Regions from separate parts of the Rhizobium sp. N621 genome, predicted to be linked through region 2. Evidence: riboswitches for the same ligand, from Rfam matches in the RefSeq annotation. Region 2 holds a riboswitch; each other region holds the start of a gene.

Region 1 (4,792 bases), on a different replicon from region 2:
ATTCCAGAAATACGGCCACGGAGCCGGATCGACGCCCTCGAGCTTGACCGATTTCGCCGAGACGGCGTTGAAATCGCCGATCTTCATGAAGGGCGCATCGGCATAGACGGCCTTCTGGACATCGGCCCAGAGTGCCACACGCTTCTTCGGATCGACTTCGGAGGTGAAGGCATCGACGGCGGCCTTGCGGGCCGGCGTATCCCACCAGCCGGGCGAGCTGGTCGAGAGCGAGCCGATCAGCGCCGGCTCCGGCAGGAAGGGGCTGTGGGTGATGTAGATATCCCAGAGTTTCGGATCGGTGCGGCGCTGCGTCAGCGTCGCCCAGTCCACCACCTGCATATCGACGGTGAAGCCGGCAAGCTTCAGATATTCGGCGGCGACCTGCGCCATCTTGTAATGGAACTCGTATTGGCGGCTGGTCAGGATGCGGATCGGCTCGCCATTGTAACCCGCTTTCTTGGCGGCAGCCGCCGCCCCTTCCGGATCGGCGACATTATAGGCGCCCTCGACGCCGGCATCCGTCGACCAGGCAAAGCTCTTGGGGTAGATGGCGCCGTCGAGTGCATAAAAATCCTTGCTGCCGAAAGCGGCGGCCAGCATGTCTTCCATGCTGAGCGCCTGGCGGATCGCCTTGCGAACCTCGACATTCCCGGCGACACCTTCCTTCGTGTTGAAGACGAAAACAGGATAGCCGAAGGGCTTCAGCATGACCGGCTGCGAGGCCGTCGAGCCCTTCAGCTTGTCGTAGGATTCGACCGGGATCGAATCGACATAATCATACTGGCCGGAAACGGCGGCCTCGACGCGGGTGTTCGGATCCGGCACCGGCACGAAGCGGATTTCGTCGAGATATTGATGGCGGGCGCCGCCATAACCATTGCTGTCGCCTTCGCGCGACTTGTATCCGTCGAAGCGGACGAGCTGGATATATTGATCGGCCTTGCGCTCCTTCAGCATATAGGGGCCGGTGCCGATGAACTCCTTCATCGGTTCGTCCTGCTTTTCCGACGGGATGATGATCGCCGCCGAATTGTTGAAGGCGAGCAGCGAGGTCAGCGGCGCATAGGGTTGCTTCAGCGTGATGGTCACGGTCGCGGGATCGGCGGCAGCGATCTTGTCGATGAATCCGGCCACCTGCTTGCCGCGCGAGGCGATCTTCATCCAGCGGTTCAGCGAGGCGACGACATCATCCGAGGTCATATCGCTATTGTCGTGGAACTTGATGCCGGTCCGGAGCTTGATCGTATAGGTTTTGCCGTCGGCGCTAATCTCGGGCAGGCTTTCGGCCAGAAGCGGCGTGACGTTCCAGCTCTTGTCGAAGGTGTAGAGCGTTTCGAAAATATGCTGGGTGACGATGCCGACGAGATCGGCCGTCGACGACATCGGATCGAGCGTCGGCGGCTCGCCGATCGTCGCGACATTGATGACGCCGCCCTTTTCCGCAGCAAGCAGGGTCGAAGGCAGGGCGACGAGCGCAGTGCCGAGCAGGAATGCGACAAGCGTTTTCATGTGAGGGCTCCCGAGTTAAGTTCCACAATTATGTAATTCATCTTTTTGTAACAGAATAAGAGATGAAGTAATCGTGTCAAGCGGAAGCCCACGGATTATGTCGTGAGACGAGGGTCGCGACGGCCAACACCGCCGAACCGCGGGTGCGGCTGGCCGCCTTCGCGAAGCTCGCGCATTATGGGGGCGCTAAGAATCGGCTGCGCCCGCGGCTTCAATAAAGCGAGGATGGAATGGACATCGATTTCAACAACGGAAAATGGCTGAACGAACCGACAAGCTGGCACGCCGACGCAACCGGTCTGACGCTGACGACAGGCGAGAAGACCGATTTCTGGCGGGAGACCTATTACGGCTTCACCCGCGACAGCGGCCACTTCCTCGCCTTCCCCACCGCCGATAGCTTCACCGCCCAGATCCGCGTGCAAGGCGAGTTCCGCACCCTCTACGACCAGGCCGGCTTGATGGTGCGCCTCGACGAAAAACGCTGGGTCAAGACGGGCGTCGAATTCACCGACGGCGAAGCCTTCCTCAGTACCGTCGTCACCGACGGCAAGTCCGACTGGTCCGTTTCGCAGCCCTTCAAGGAACTTGAGGATTTCCACATCCGCGTTACCGTCGCAGCCGGCGCGCTACGCATTCAGGCCTCCAGCGACGGCAGCCGCTGGCCGCTGCTGCGGTTAGCGCCCCTCCCGATTGCCGACAGATACGAGGTCGGGCCGACCGCCTGCACGCCGGAACGCAGCGGATTGACAGTGCAGTTTTCGGAGTTTTCGATCGGGGCAGCGATTACGACGGATCTGCATGATTTAAGTTGAGGAACGCTGTGATCCCTTCAACCAGCTTTGTCGGAAGGCAGGCGAAACGTCATTTTCGGGATGACAGCCGCGTGCTTCTCTGCGAAAAAGAGCGCGATGAGAGACAGGGGCGTTCGTCGACAGACGGGCTGAGAAGAACCCTTCGAACCTGAACCGGATAATGCCGGCGGAGGGAGTCGCTCGGGGATCGCCGTAGACGCCGCCCCGCGCCTGCCCCGCCTGAAAGGGGCGCCATGCAGAGCAAGACCACCTCGGGAGCCATGCTGGAGGCGATGCGCGAAAAGCCGCCGCTCGTCCACTGCATCACCAATTACGTCGCCATGAACATCGCGGCCAATGTCCTGCTGGCATCCGGCGCTTCGCCGGCCATGGTGCATGCGGCTGAGGAAGCTGGCGAATTCGCCGGCATCGCGAGCGCGCTGACTGTCAATATCGGCACGCTGTCGACGCAATGGCTCGACGGCATGCGGGCGGCGGCCAAGGCGGCTGCCTCATCCGGCAAACCTTGGGTGCTCGATCCGGTGGCGCATTATGCGACGGCCTTTCGCCGCCAGGCGGTTGCCGATCTGCTGGCGCTCAAGCCCACGATCATCCGCGGCAATGCCTCCGAGATCATCGCGCTTGCTGGCGGGGAGAGCCGCGGTCAGGGCGTCGACAGCCGCGATCCGGTCGAGCAGGCGGAGGATTCGGCCCGTCGGCTCGCGGAGCGGCAGCAGGCAATCGTCGCCGTCACCGGCGCCGTCGATTTCGTGACCGATGGCGCGAGGGCGGTGCGCATCAAGGGCGGATCGGTGCTGATGCCGCAGGTCACCGCACTCGGCTGCTCGCTCACCTGCCTGGTCGGCGCTTTCGCCGCCACCGCGCCGGAGGATCTGTTCGGCACGACGGTCGCAGCGCTCGCAACCTTTGCCGTCGCCGGCGAAGATGCCGCGCTCGGCGCGGCCGGCCCCGGCTCGTTCGCTTGGCGCTTCCTCGATGCGCTGGCCGCGCTCGACGGCGAAGCGCTGGATGCGAGAGCCAGGGTATCGATCGCATGAAGGCTTTCGACCTTTCGCTCTATCTCGTCCTCGATCCGGATCTCTGCGCCCGGATCGGCATGGTCGAGACCGCCCGGCTTGCCGTTGCCGGCGGCGCGACGATGGTGCAGCTGCGCGACAAACAGGCGGGGACAGCACGCATGATCGAGACCGGCCGCGCCTTGAAACAGGCGCTCGGCGGCACCGGCGCCCACCTCATCGTCAACGACGACGTCGAGGCGGCGATCGCCATCGGCGCCGATGGCCTGCATATCGGCCAGGAGGACATGGATGCGCGCACGGCTCGGGGGATGATCGGCCCCGACATGATCCTCGGCCTCTCGGTCGAGACCGAGGCGCTCGCGGCTGCCGTCGATCGCGATCTCGTCGATTATACCGGCGTCGGCCCGGTGTTTGCGACGCCGACCAAGGCCGACCACAAGCAGCCGATCGGCCTTGACGGTCTTGCCAGGCTGGTGCAGGTCTCGCCGGTGCCGTCGGTCGCCATCGGCGGGTTGAAAGCGGAGCATGTGGCCGAAGTCTTTGCCGCCGGCGCCAAGGGGCTTGCCGTCGTCTCCGCCGTGTGCGGCACGCCGGATCCGGCGGCGGCCACCCGCCGCATCGCCGCAGAAATTCGAAAGGTCCCGGCATGATCCGCAACGTCCTCTCCATCGCCGGCTCCGATCCGTCCGGCGGCGCCGGCATCCAGGCCGACCTCAAGGCCTTTTCGGCCCGCGGCGTCTATGGCATGGCGGTGCTGACCGCGCTGACGGCGCAGAACACGCAAGGGGTCACCGGCGTGCATCTGGTGCCGCCGCAATTCGTTGCCGACCAGATCGATGCCGTCTTTGCCGATGTGCGCGTCGATGCCGTGAAGATCGGCATGATTGCCAATGCCGGCATCGCCGAAGCCGTCGCCGCCGCCCTTTCCGCAGCTCTGGCCGCAGCAACCGCCAAAGGACGCAGCATTCCCGTCGTCCTCGATCCGGTGATGATCGCCAAAGGCGGTGCCGCCCTGCTCGCGCCCGAAGCGGTCGACGTGCTGACGCTGCGGCTGCTGCCGCTCGCCACGATGCTGACCCCGAACCTGCCGGAGGCCGCCGCGCTGCTGCACCAGCCGGTCGCGACGAACCGGGTAGAGATGGCAGCGCAGGCCGAACGGCTGCGCGCCCTCGGCCCGGCCGCCGTGCTGGTCAAAGGCGGTCATCTCGACAGCGACGACAGCCCCGACGTGCTCGCCGCCGCCGACGGGCTGCATTGGTTCGAAGCCCAGCGGGTGCCGACGAAGAACACCCACGGCACCGGCTGCACACTCTCCAGCGCGCTGGCGGCCGAGCTTGCCAAGGGCGCTTCGGCGCGGCAGGCAGTCGCCATCGCCAAGGATTATCTTGCCGGCGCGGTCGCGGCGGCCGGACGCCTCACCGTCGGCTCAGGCCATGGCCCGGTGCAGCA
Region 2 (4,792 bases):
ATCATCGTCGCCCCGATCATGAAGCGATTTCCTTCGCGCGGCACGATATAGATCGGGTGGCGCGGATGCAGCAGGCGAACGGGGCGAGAGAGAGTGATCTCGTTCGTTTCGACGCAGAGCATCTCTCCGCGAACACCGCGCAATCCGGGCAGGCGGCCGATCTGGGCGGCCCCGGTGCAGTCGATCACGCGATCGTAAGGGGCAAGGTCAGCATCGCCCGTGACGCCGAATGTGAGACGCACGCGGGCTTCTTCGAGTCCGGCGGCCAACCCCGAGAGCGCCTGCCGCGGATCGAGATGCGCTTCCTGCCGGAAGAACAGCGCCTTGCGAAAGCGGCCGGCAAGGTCAGGCTCCAGCGCCGCGATCGCCTGCTCGTCCAGCCATTCCCACCCGCTTGTCCGACGGGAAAAGCGGTCGAGTTCGCCGGCATCGCGGCCGCCCGCCACGACAAGTGTTCCCCGGCGATTGACATGGCCGGGCAGTGCCGCCTCCCACCAGTCCGCGGCAAGGCGACCGAGCGTCAGCACCGGCTCTTCTGCGCTTTCCCGCTCGCACCACGGCGCCAGCATGCCGCCGGCAAAGCCGGAGGCACCAGCGCCGACCTTGTCGGCCAGCTCCGCAAGGGTGACGCGGAAGCTGTGGCGATAGAGCTGCCAGGCCACGGTGAGGCCGGCAACGCCGGCCCCCTTGACGAGAACGCGCATGGTCATTCTCCGACGGGCGTTTTCGCGACCTCTGCGACCGGCATGTAGAGATCGCCGCCATCGCGGTACTTGGCCGCCATGGCTTCCAATCCCTCTTTCTGAGCTTCGGCGCGAATGTCGTGGGAAATTCTCATGGAGCAGAATTTCGGGCCGCACATCGAACAGAAATGCGCCACCTTGTGCGCCTCCTTCGGCAGGGTCTCGTCGTGGAAGGAACGGGCCGTATCCGGGTCGAGGGAGAGGTTGAACTGATCCTCCCAGCGGAATTCGAAGCGCGCGCGCGATAGCGCGTCGTCGCGGATGCGGGCGGCCGGATGTCCCTTGGCAAGATCGGCAGCATGCGCTGCGATCTTGTAGGTGATGACGCCGGTCTTGACGTCGCTGCGGTCGGGCAGCCCCAGATGCTCCTTCGGCGTGACGTAGCAGAGCATGGCCGTGCCGAACCAACCGATCATGGCGGCGCCGATACCGGAGGTGATGTGATCATAGCCCGGCGCGATGTCGGTCGTCAGCGGTCCGAGCGTATAGAAGGGGGCTTCGCCGCAGACCTTGAGCTGCTTGTCCATATTCTCTTTGATCTTGTGCATCGGCACATGGCCGGGGCCTTCGATCATCACCTGGCAATCCCTGGCCCAGGCAATCTTGGTCAATTCGCCGAGGGTTTCGAGTTCGGCAAATTGCGCTGCGTCATTGGCGTCCGCGATCGACCCCGGACGCAAACCGTCGCCGAGCGAGAAGGAGACGTCATAGGCGCGGCAGATATCGCAGATTTCCTCGAAATGCTCGTAGAGGAAACTCTCCTTGTGGTGATGCAGACACCACTTGGCCATGATCGAGCCGCCGCGTGAGACGATGCCGGTGACGCGATTGACGGTGAGCGGGATATAGGCAAGCCGTACGCCGGCATGGATGGTGAAATAGTCGACGCCCTGCTCGGCCTGTTCGATCAGCGTATCCCGATAGACTTCCCAGGTCAGATCCTCGGCAATGCCGTTGACCTTCTCGAGCGCCTGGTAAAGCGGCACCGTTCCGATCGGAACCGGCGAATTGCGTATAATCCATTCGCGGATGTTGTGAATGTTGCGACCGGTGGAAAGGTCCATGACCGTGTCGGCGCCCCAGCGGATCGCCCAGACCATCTTCTCCACCTCCTCCGCCATCGACGAGGTAACGGCCGAATTGCCGATATTGGCGTTGATCTTCACGAGGAAGTTCCGGCCGATGATCATCGGTTCGGTTTCGGGGTGGTTGATATTGGCGGGGATGATCGCCCTGCCCTCGGCGACTTCCCGGCGCACGAATTCGGGCGTCACGAAATCCGGAACATGGGCGCCGAAGCTCTCGCCGTCGCGGGCGAGCGCCTCCTTCGCGGCCTGCCGGCCGAGGTTTTCGCGGATCGCGATAAACTCCATTTCCGGGGTGATAACGCCGGCACGCGCATAGGCGAGCTGGGTGACGGCGCGGCCGGCCTTTGCCTTTAGCGGCGTGTTGCGAATGGGAAATTCCGGCGTCAGCCGTTCGCCCGTGGCAAAACCATTGTCTTCAGGCTTCACCACCCGGCCTTCATAGGCTTCGACGTCGCCACGCGCCCTGACCCAGGCCTCGCGCAAACGCGGCAGCCCGGTGTCGATGGAAACCACATGGGCCGGATCGGTATAGGGGCCGGAGGAATCATAGACCGTGACCGGCGGCTCGCCGGAGGTCGGGTGAAGGCTGATTTCGCGCATCGGCACGCGCAGATCCGGATAGAGCGCTCCGGGTTTGACGATCTTGGTCGAGGCCGGAAGCGGGCCGGTGGTGACGACGGGGGTAAGCTGGGGTGCAACTATATTCATGGATGAGGCTCCAAGGTTTGACGTTTGGAGACCCAGTTCCAGTGTTGGAATGATGGAAAGACGCCTTGCGCGACAAAGCGAGATTCGCCCAACAGCCGCAGCGTCCGCACCGTCCCTACGCCAGTATGAACTGGATCAGGTTCAACGGGTCACTGCGCCACAACCGGCAAAGCCGTATCGTCTAGCAGAATCTCAGCCCCTTGCCGGGACACCCCTGGTGAATGTTCGGCATCAAAGACCGGAGCGGCGTTCGTGTCAAGCCACGACCCGATGCGTTTCCATCGTCCAATCCCCTAGCACGGGGGTTGCCGTCGTCGCAAAAAACGACGCCGTCAAGCTGGTCTGAGCAGCTTGCGGCCTAAATAGACGCGCACGGGTGTATCGAAGCGAGTGTACAAGAGATGCGCAACAGCTATGGCAGTCAGGAGTGCGAGGCCGGCGGTGATCGGCCGTGGGATCACCTCGCCGGTGGAGATTTGGAGCTGAGCGCCGAGTTGCATTATTGGCTGATGGACGATGTAGAGAGGATAAGATATCTGGCCAAGATATGCGGCGAATGGCCGTTTCTCATGGGAGGAAACCGCTACGGCCAGCACGAGCACGATCGGAAATATGATAGCGATGCAGACGAAGTCGAAGATGTCTCTGGCGACGGCAAAGGGGCAAAACAGAACCGCGATCAGGAGGAAAAGCGGGACCTGAGGCGGTACCGCCCTGATACGGTTGCTTATATCCCAGCGGAAGATCAGCACACCGGCAAGGAACGAAAAGCCGACCCTGACCAATCCCTCGAAGAACGTTCGCCAGCTGCCAAATCCGACTGGTCCGACGGTACCCTCGATCGAGACGACGGCGAAAAGCGCTGCGGCCAATAGGGCGAGAGCCGCTATCTCATGCCAAAGACGAATTCTCCGTCGGGCGACTGAGCCGTAGGCCACGCCTGCGACTATTTCAAAACAAATAGACCAGAGGGGGTTGTTGATCGCGAACGCCTCTTGTCCCACCAAAAGTCCGAGCGGCAAAAGAAGCAATGCGCCGAGTGCAAGAATCGAGACGTCAAGACCGGAAAGAATCGAGGCGTAGGTAAATTGCGCCGCGAGAACGCCTAAAGCGACACCGACCGCGATCATGGGATAAAGTCGTATTGTGCGTTTGAGGAGGAATGTCCTGTTTCGCAACATGCCCGACTTCAGCTTTGCGTCATATCCGTGTGCGAGAACGAAGCCACTGAGACAAAAGAAGAAATCCACCGCCAGATAGGCGTGAAAATGAAGGCCGAAGGCAAAAGCCTGGTTAGCATGTAGGAGAACCACTGACAGCGCCGCTATCCCCCGAAGCTCGTCGAGGAAGACAAAATGGTTCTTTACCTCGTTTTCCCAACTGGCCGGGCGCAAGGCGTCATTGGTATCGAGATCCGCGGTGCCACAGAATTCTGATCGGGTTAACTCGTCTGTGACAGCCAAGGGCTTTCACTCCCCTCATGTTTGCGTGCATTTTCCTGCCGGGAGTCAAAAACCGCTGCACATTCCGCGAAGATCGTCCGGCTCATTTTCTTCCGTAAGTTGCGAGGATAGACATTCGGGTTGAAAATATTGCCACAGCGGAACCTAAAGTTTTATCGACAGGAAATTTGCCGCCGCGATACCGAAAGCAGCAATCATGAGCTTGCATTCGAAATACCTCATGCTGCGATTGCTGCCGTGCCTGCCCCGATCGAGCAGCATTGACTGTGGATGGGCCGGTTTCGCCGACCCATTTTACTCGCCAGGACGCCGCCGCCATGCTCTGAATGTTCGTGGCATATTCCGATGTTTTGCTGCCGGGCGATAACGATCGTACGCTTATCTCCGGCGCCTGGTTGGATCACTCTATCGCAACACCATTCTTGCATTCATGGCCTATCGTTTCGTCCACACCGCCGATCTCCATCTCGACTCTCCCCTGCGCTCTCTCGCGCTTCGCAACGCAGAGCTGGCCGACCTCGTGAGCGACGCCAGCCGGCAGGCGCTGGTCGCGATCGTCGATCTTTGCCTTGAGGAACAGGTCGACGCGCTTGTCATCGCCGGCGATCTCTACGACGGCGAGCAGACGTCGATGAAGACCGCGCGCTTCCTGGCAGGCGAGCTCGAACGCCTGCACCGAGCGGGCATCTCAGTCTTCAAGATCCGGGGCAATCATGATGCGATGTCGAAGATCGCCAAGGAACTGGTGATGCCCGATACGGTGAAGATCTTCGGCGGCCATGCCGAGATC
Region 3 (4,792 bases), on a different replicon from region 2:
CGACGATGCGCCGCGCCCATTCAAGCACCCGCTGCCCCTCCGGCGTCAGCCCCTGAAACCGCGAGCCGCGCTGCACCAGCATGACGCCAAGCTGGTCTTCAAGCTGCCGGATGGCGGCCGAAAGTGTTGGCTGGGAAATCCCGCACTCCTCCGCGGCGCGGCCGAAATGCTTTTCGTTGGCAAGGGCGATGAAAAATTCCAGCTTGTCGATCATCCGGTCTCCCGATCCGGCGCGAAATCATCCGGATCAGCCTATCTTCGACGCAGCAACCGTGTTCCGCAAGGGCGGTACTAATCGTTTTCAGCAGCCGGAAAAAGATCGAACAACGATTCAAGGAAGGCAAGCACGCTTGTATTGCCGATACGGTAATAGACCAGCCTACCCTGACGGCGCGTATTGACGAGGCCTTCAAGCCTTAAACGTGCGAGCTGCTGCGAGACCATTGCCTGCTGAATGCCGAGGATGTTTTCGATTTCACCGACCGTCCGCTCCTCACTCGCGAGTATGCAAAGAATCAGAAGTCGGGTCTGGTGCGCCAGCGCCTTCAGCAGATCGCTCGCCTCACGAGCGTTTCCAGCGAGTTTGTGCAGTTCCTGACCGGACATTCCCGGCTCGGGCTTGGGCAATGGCATTCGACATCTCGGAAGGGAAGCGAAAAGGCAGATCAGCACAATAGCATATTCGCACACGCGAATTTGCCAAAAGTGATGAAATGTCAAAAAAGGTCTAACTAAATCAGCAGATAAGCTGGCCGCCATTGATCTCGATGACCTGACCGGTAATGTATCCGGAGAGGGAGGGTGCCGCCAGGAACAGATAGGCCGGAGCGCAGTCCTCCGCCGTGCCCAGCCGCTGCAAGGGAATAGACTTTCTCGTCTGCTCCAGCTTTTCGCGGGAGGAATAGCGCTCATGGAAATCCGTCTCGATCGTTCCGGGCGAGACACAATTGACGCGGATGCTATCCGGCGCGAGCTCGCGGGCAAGCGCCTTGGAATAGGTGGAAACGAAAGCTTTCGAAGCGGAATAGATCGAAGAACCGGGACTGCCGCCGGTCAGCGCGGAAATTGAAACGGTGTTGACGATGGCAGCGCCTTCCGCCGCCTTTAATGCCGGCAGCAGCGCACGCGTCAGCGCCACCACCGACGTCTGGTTCAAACGCACGATCGCCTCATAATCTGCGTCGGTCAGTGTGGCAGCCGGAAAACGGCCGAGCATGGTGCCGGCGTTATTGACGAGCACATGCACCTTGTCGAAAAAGGCAAGCGCATTTTCGGCAAATTGCGCAGCGCCGCCAGCGGCGGTGAAATCGGCGTGCAGCAGCAGCGCCCGTCTTTCGGATTCAGCCGTCAGCAGAAAATCCGGCAGCTCGCGCCCCGGTTTGCGTCCGGTATGGACGATCACCTTCGCGCCGCAGTCCAGGAACTGCCGGGCCACTTCGAGGCCGATGCCCCGCCCGGCGCCGGTCACGATGACATTGCGATTCTCGAATAGTCTCGGATGGAACACGAAGCCGTCCTCCTCGCGGACAAAGCCGCCTGTTGCGCCATTCGCCCTTAACATATGAGCGCGCCGGCCGAAAGAAAGGCGGCATCATCTTTCCGCGAGAGGCTAGCGCTCTTCCCCGAAAGCTCACACTTCGTTTTCGCTCTCCAGCAGCCGCGGGCCCGGCCCTTCCTCGCCGAGCCGATCGAAGGGATTGCGCAACGGACAGCTTTCGATCGACAGGCAGCCGCAGCCGATGCAGCCGGTCAGACGGTCTCGCAGCAGGCTCAGCTGTCTGATTCGCGTGTCGAGCTCATCCTTCCAGCGCGCCGACAGCGTCTGCCAGTCGGCAACCGTCGGCGTGCGTCCCTGCGGCAGGGAGGCAAATGCCGTCTGGATTTCCGAAAGCGGAATGCCGACACGTTGCGCCACCTTGATGATGCCGAGCCGGCGAAGCACATCGCGTCCGTAGCGCCGCTGGTTGCCGCGCGTGCGGATACTCGAGATCAGCCCCTTGACCTCATAGAAATGCAGCGCCGAGACGGCAAGACCGCTGCGTTGCGCCACTTCACCGACCGTCAGAAGCCTGCCGAGCGGCGTTGCAGAAATCCTATTCATCGCCTATTGACCTCAATATTAGTTGAGGTTTTATAACCCCTGCTCCCCCGCCCGTAAAGCGCGAGGCGCAGGAAGGAGCGGCAGTGAGATCATCCGGTCGATAAAAGCTGGAACGAGGGCATCGGCGCTCGTCCGCCCCCGTATCGATCGCTCCAGCCGATATAGCCCCCGAGAGGCGAGCGCTCGGGTTCCGTTCCCGGCAGGTACGGAACCTCGGAAAACACCCGGACAGGACCTCGTCCGGGTGTTTTTTCATCGGCAATCCCTTCCCGACCGGCCGAACTGCTTTGCAATTTTGCGGTTGCGGCAAGAAAACCCCGATGATAGTTTTCGCCGAAATAACAGGGGAGCTCCGTGTCGCCGGGGCTGAGATGCGAGGCGCAAGCTTCCGGACCCTTCTAAGCTGATCTGGGTAATGCCAGCGGAGCGAGGTCCAAATGCATTCCGGCGCGCAAGTGTCACTCTACCCGACGTCCGGCCATTCCGCCGGCACCCCTATCGATGCCGTCAAGGCAATCGCCCCGAATTGCGGCAGGCTGCGCATCGAGACCGATGCCCTCGACAGGTTTGCGCGAACGGCCCGACGAAAGCCTGAAATCGAACGCCGATGACATCGCCACGCCCATCGGATTCGCGTCTTGCGACGCTCTGTCTCGCCGTGTACCGGGCAATGCCCGCCTTGCTCGCCGGCTTTGCCTTTCTGGCGGCATGGGAACTCTATGTCGATCTTTCCGGCATCAAACCGTCCATTCTGCCGGCGCCTTCGCGTATCCTTGTCCAGGGTTGGCTGAACCGAGAGGGGCTGATGTCAAACACCTGGCCGACGCTCGGCGCCACAGTCGGCGGTTTCGCTCTGTCGCTCGCCTTCGCCTTCGCCTCTTCGATCCTGATGGATTTCATGCCCTTCATGCGCCGGGCACTGCTGCCGATCTTCATTGCCAGTCAAACTTTGCCGCTGGTGGCGATCGCACCCCTCGTCGTTCTCTGGTTCGGTTTCGGCCTTTTGCCGAAGATATTGCTGGTGGCCCTCGTCACCTTTTTCCCGCTGCTCGTTGCCCTGCTTCAGGGTTACGAGGCGACCGACCGCGATATTGCCGAATTGCTGAACTCGATGAAGGCGAGCCGCTGGCGCATTTTCCGCCTGGCGCGCCTTCCCTCCTCTTTGCCCTTTTTCTTCGCGGGTCTCAGGATCTCGATCACCTATGCCGTCGTCGGCGCGATCTTTGCCGAATATGCCGGCGCTGCAAGCGGCCTCGGCATCTATATCCTCAACGCCAAGAACAATTTCCGTCCCGATCTCGTGCTCGCCGCCGTGATCGTCAGCGCTCTCTTGACGCTCTGCCTCTTCGCGCTGACGCTGGTTATCCAGCGTTTCGTCATGCCCTGGCAGCCATCCCAGGAGCGGCGCAGATGACCGGTCAGATGCTTGAGCTGCGCAACATCTCGAAATCCTTCGACGGCATGAAGGTTCTGAGCGACATTTCACTCACCGTCGCAAACGGCGAGTTCGTCTCGATCGTCGGCCCATCCGGCTCCGGAAAATCGACTGTGCTGAGACTGCTGACACAGGCGCTGCGGCCTGATTCCGGCGCCATGCTTTTCAACGGTGCAGCGCTGGAACAGACGCCGCATTCCTTTGCCTTCATGCCGCAACGCGATGCGCTGATGCCGTGGCGCCGAATCATCGATAATGCCGCGCTCGGCCTTGAAGTGAAAGGCATGACTCGTCGGGCGGCCCGCGCCGCTGTCGCGCCCCTCTTCGAGCGGTTCGGCCTTGCCGGCTTCGAGCATCACTACCCCTCTTCTCTTTCCGGCGGCATGCGCCAGCGTGCGGCACTGCTGCGCACCGTCATCCAGAAGCAGGACATGCTGCTGCTCGACGAGCCCTTCGGCGCGCTCGATGCGCTGACCCGCACACAGATCCAGGAGTGGCTGCAAGGCATGTGGACCGAACATCGCTGGACGGCGCTGCTAATCACGCACGATGTCCGCGAGGCCGTTTTCCTCTCCGATCGGATCTACGTGCTGTCTGCTCGCCCGGCCCGCGTCATCCGCGAATTCCGTGTCCCCCTGCCCCGCCCGAGAAGCATCGCCGATCTCGGTTCACCCGCAGCTCAGGCAATCGAGACTGAAATCCTGCAAACCCTGCTTCATCCGCTGGAACAGGATGATTTTAGGCCGACCGGCCTGAAATCTGGCTCCTGTTCCAATTTTAAGAGTTAGAGCCTGATGTCGTCCGAAAACCGCACTTTTCGGCATCATGCTCTCAAGACCTGAGGAGGTCACCATGCCGCTTCTCACCCGTCGCCAGACGATCCTCGCCGCCATCGCGACAAGCCTCGCCGGCCGCACCGCCTTCGCCCAACCGGCGCCCGCAAAGGTTCGCATCGCGCTGGACTGGACGCCCAACACCAACCATATCGGCATCTATGTCGCCAAGGCGAAGGGCTTCTATGCGGCCGCCGGCCTCGATGTCGAAATTCTACCCTTTACCGACACCAGCGCCGGCACGCTGGTATCAAACGGGGTCGCCGATTTCGGCATCAGCAGCGAGATCGAGGCCCTCACGCAGCGGGCTGGCGGCGGTGACGTGAAGATGGTCTATGGCGTCGTCCAGACGGAAACCGCGCGCCTGATCTTCAAGGGCGGACGCGACGACATCAAGAGCCCTAGAGATCTCGACGGCAAGAC

The links. A riboswitch is a leader RNA that binds a small molecule or an ion and turns the genes downstream of it on or off. The one in region 2 is predicted to bind thiamine pyrophosphate.
Region 1: another riboswitch for thiamine pyrophosphate. It lies ahead of thiM (hydroxyethylthiazole kinase); the one in region 2 lies ahead of thiC (phosphomethylpyrimidine synthase ThiC).
Region 3: another riboswitch for thiamine pyrophosphate. It lies ahead of AMK00_RS19855 (ABC transporter permease); the one in region 2 lies ahead of thiC (phosphomethylpyrimidine synthase ThiC).

Annotation. Positions count from the first base shown of each region.
Region 1 is NZ_CP013498.1:376,579-381,370, reverse strand. Features, by position in the region: gene AMK00_RS26450 (ABC transporter substrate-binding protein) at 1-1,509, opposite strand, end outside; gene AMK00_RS26445 (DUF1349 domain-containing protein) at 1,740-2,324, shown strand; TPP riboswitch at 2,420-2,516, shown strand; gene thiM (hydroxyethylthiazole kinase) at 2,558-3,361, shown strand; gene thiE (thiamine phosphate synthase) at 3,358-3,993, shown strand; gene thiD (bifunctional hydroxymethylpyrimidine kinase/phosphomethylpyrimidine kinase) at 3,990-4,792, shown strand, end outside.
Region 2 is NZ_CP013499.1:193,111-197,902, forward strand. Features, by position in the region: gene thiO (glycine oxidase ThiO) at 1-710, opposite strand, end outside; gene thiC (phosphomethylpyrimidine synthase ThiC) at 707-2,539, opposite strand; TPP riboswitch at 2,634-2,765, opposite strand; gene AMK00_RS28005 (acyltransferase family protein) at 2,872-4,002, opposite strand; gene AMK00_RS28010 (metallophosphoesterase family protein) at 4,433-4,792, shown strand, end outside.
Region 3 is NZ_CP013495.1:4,135,221-4,140,012, forward strand. Features, by position in the region: gene AMK00_RS19835 (LysR family transcriptional regulator) at 1-214, opposite strand, end outside; gene AMK00_RS19840 (ArsR/SmtB family transcription factor) at 292-633, opposite strand; gene AMK00_RS19845 (SDR family NAD(P)-dependent oxidoreductase) at 737-1,507, opposite strand; gene soxR (redox-sensitive transcriptional activator SoxR) at 1,631-2,101, opposite strand; TPP riboswitch at 2,435-2,548, shown strand; gene AMK00_RS19855 (ABC transporter permease) at 2,709-3,515, shown strand; gene AMK00_RS19860 (ABC transporter ATP-binding protein) at 3,512-4,324, shown strand; gene AMK00_RS19865 (ABC transporter substrate-binding protein) at 4,389-4,792, shown strand, end outside.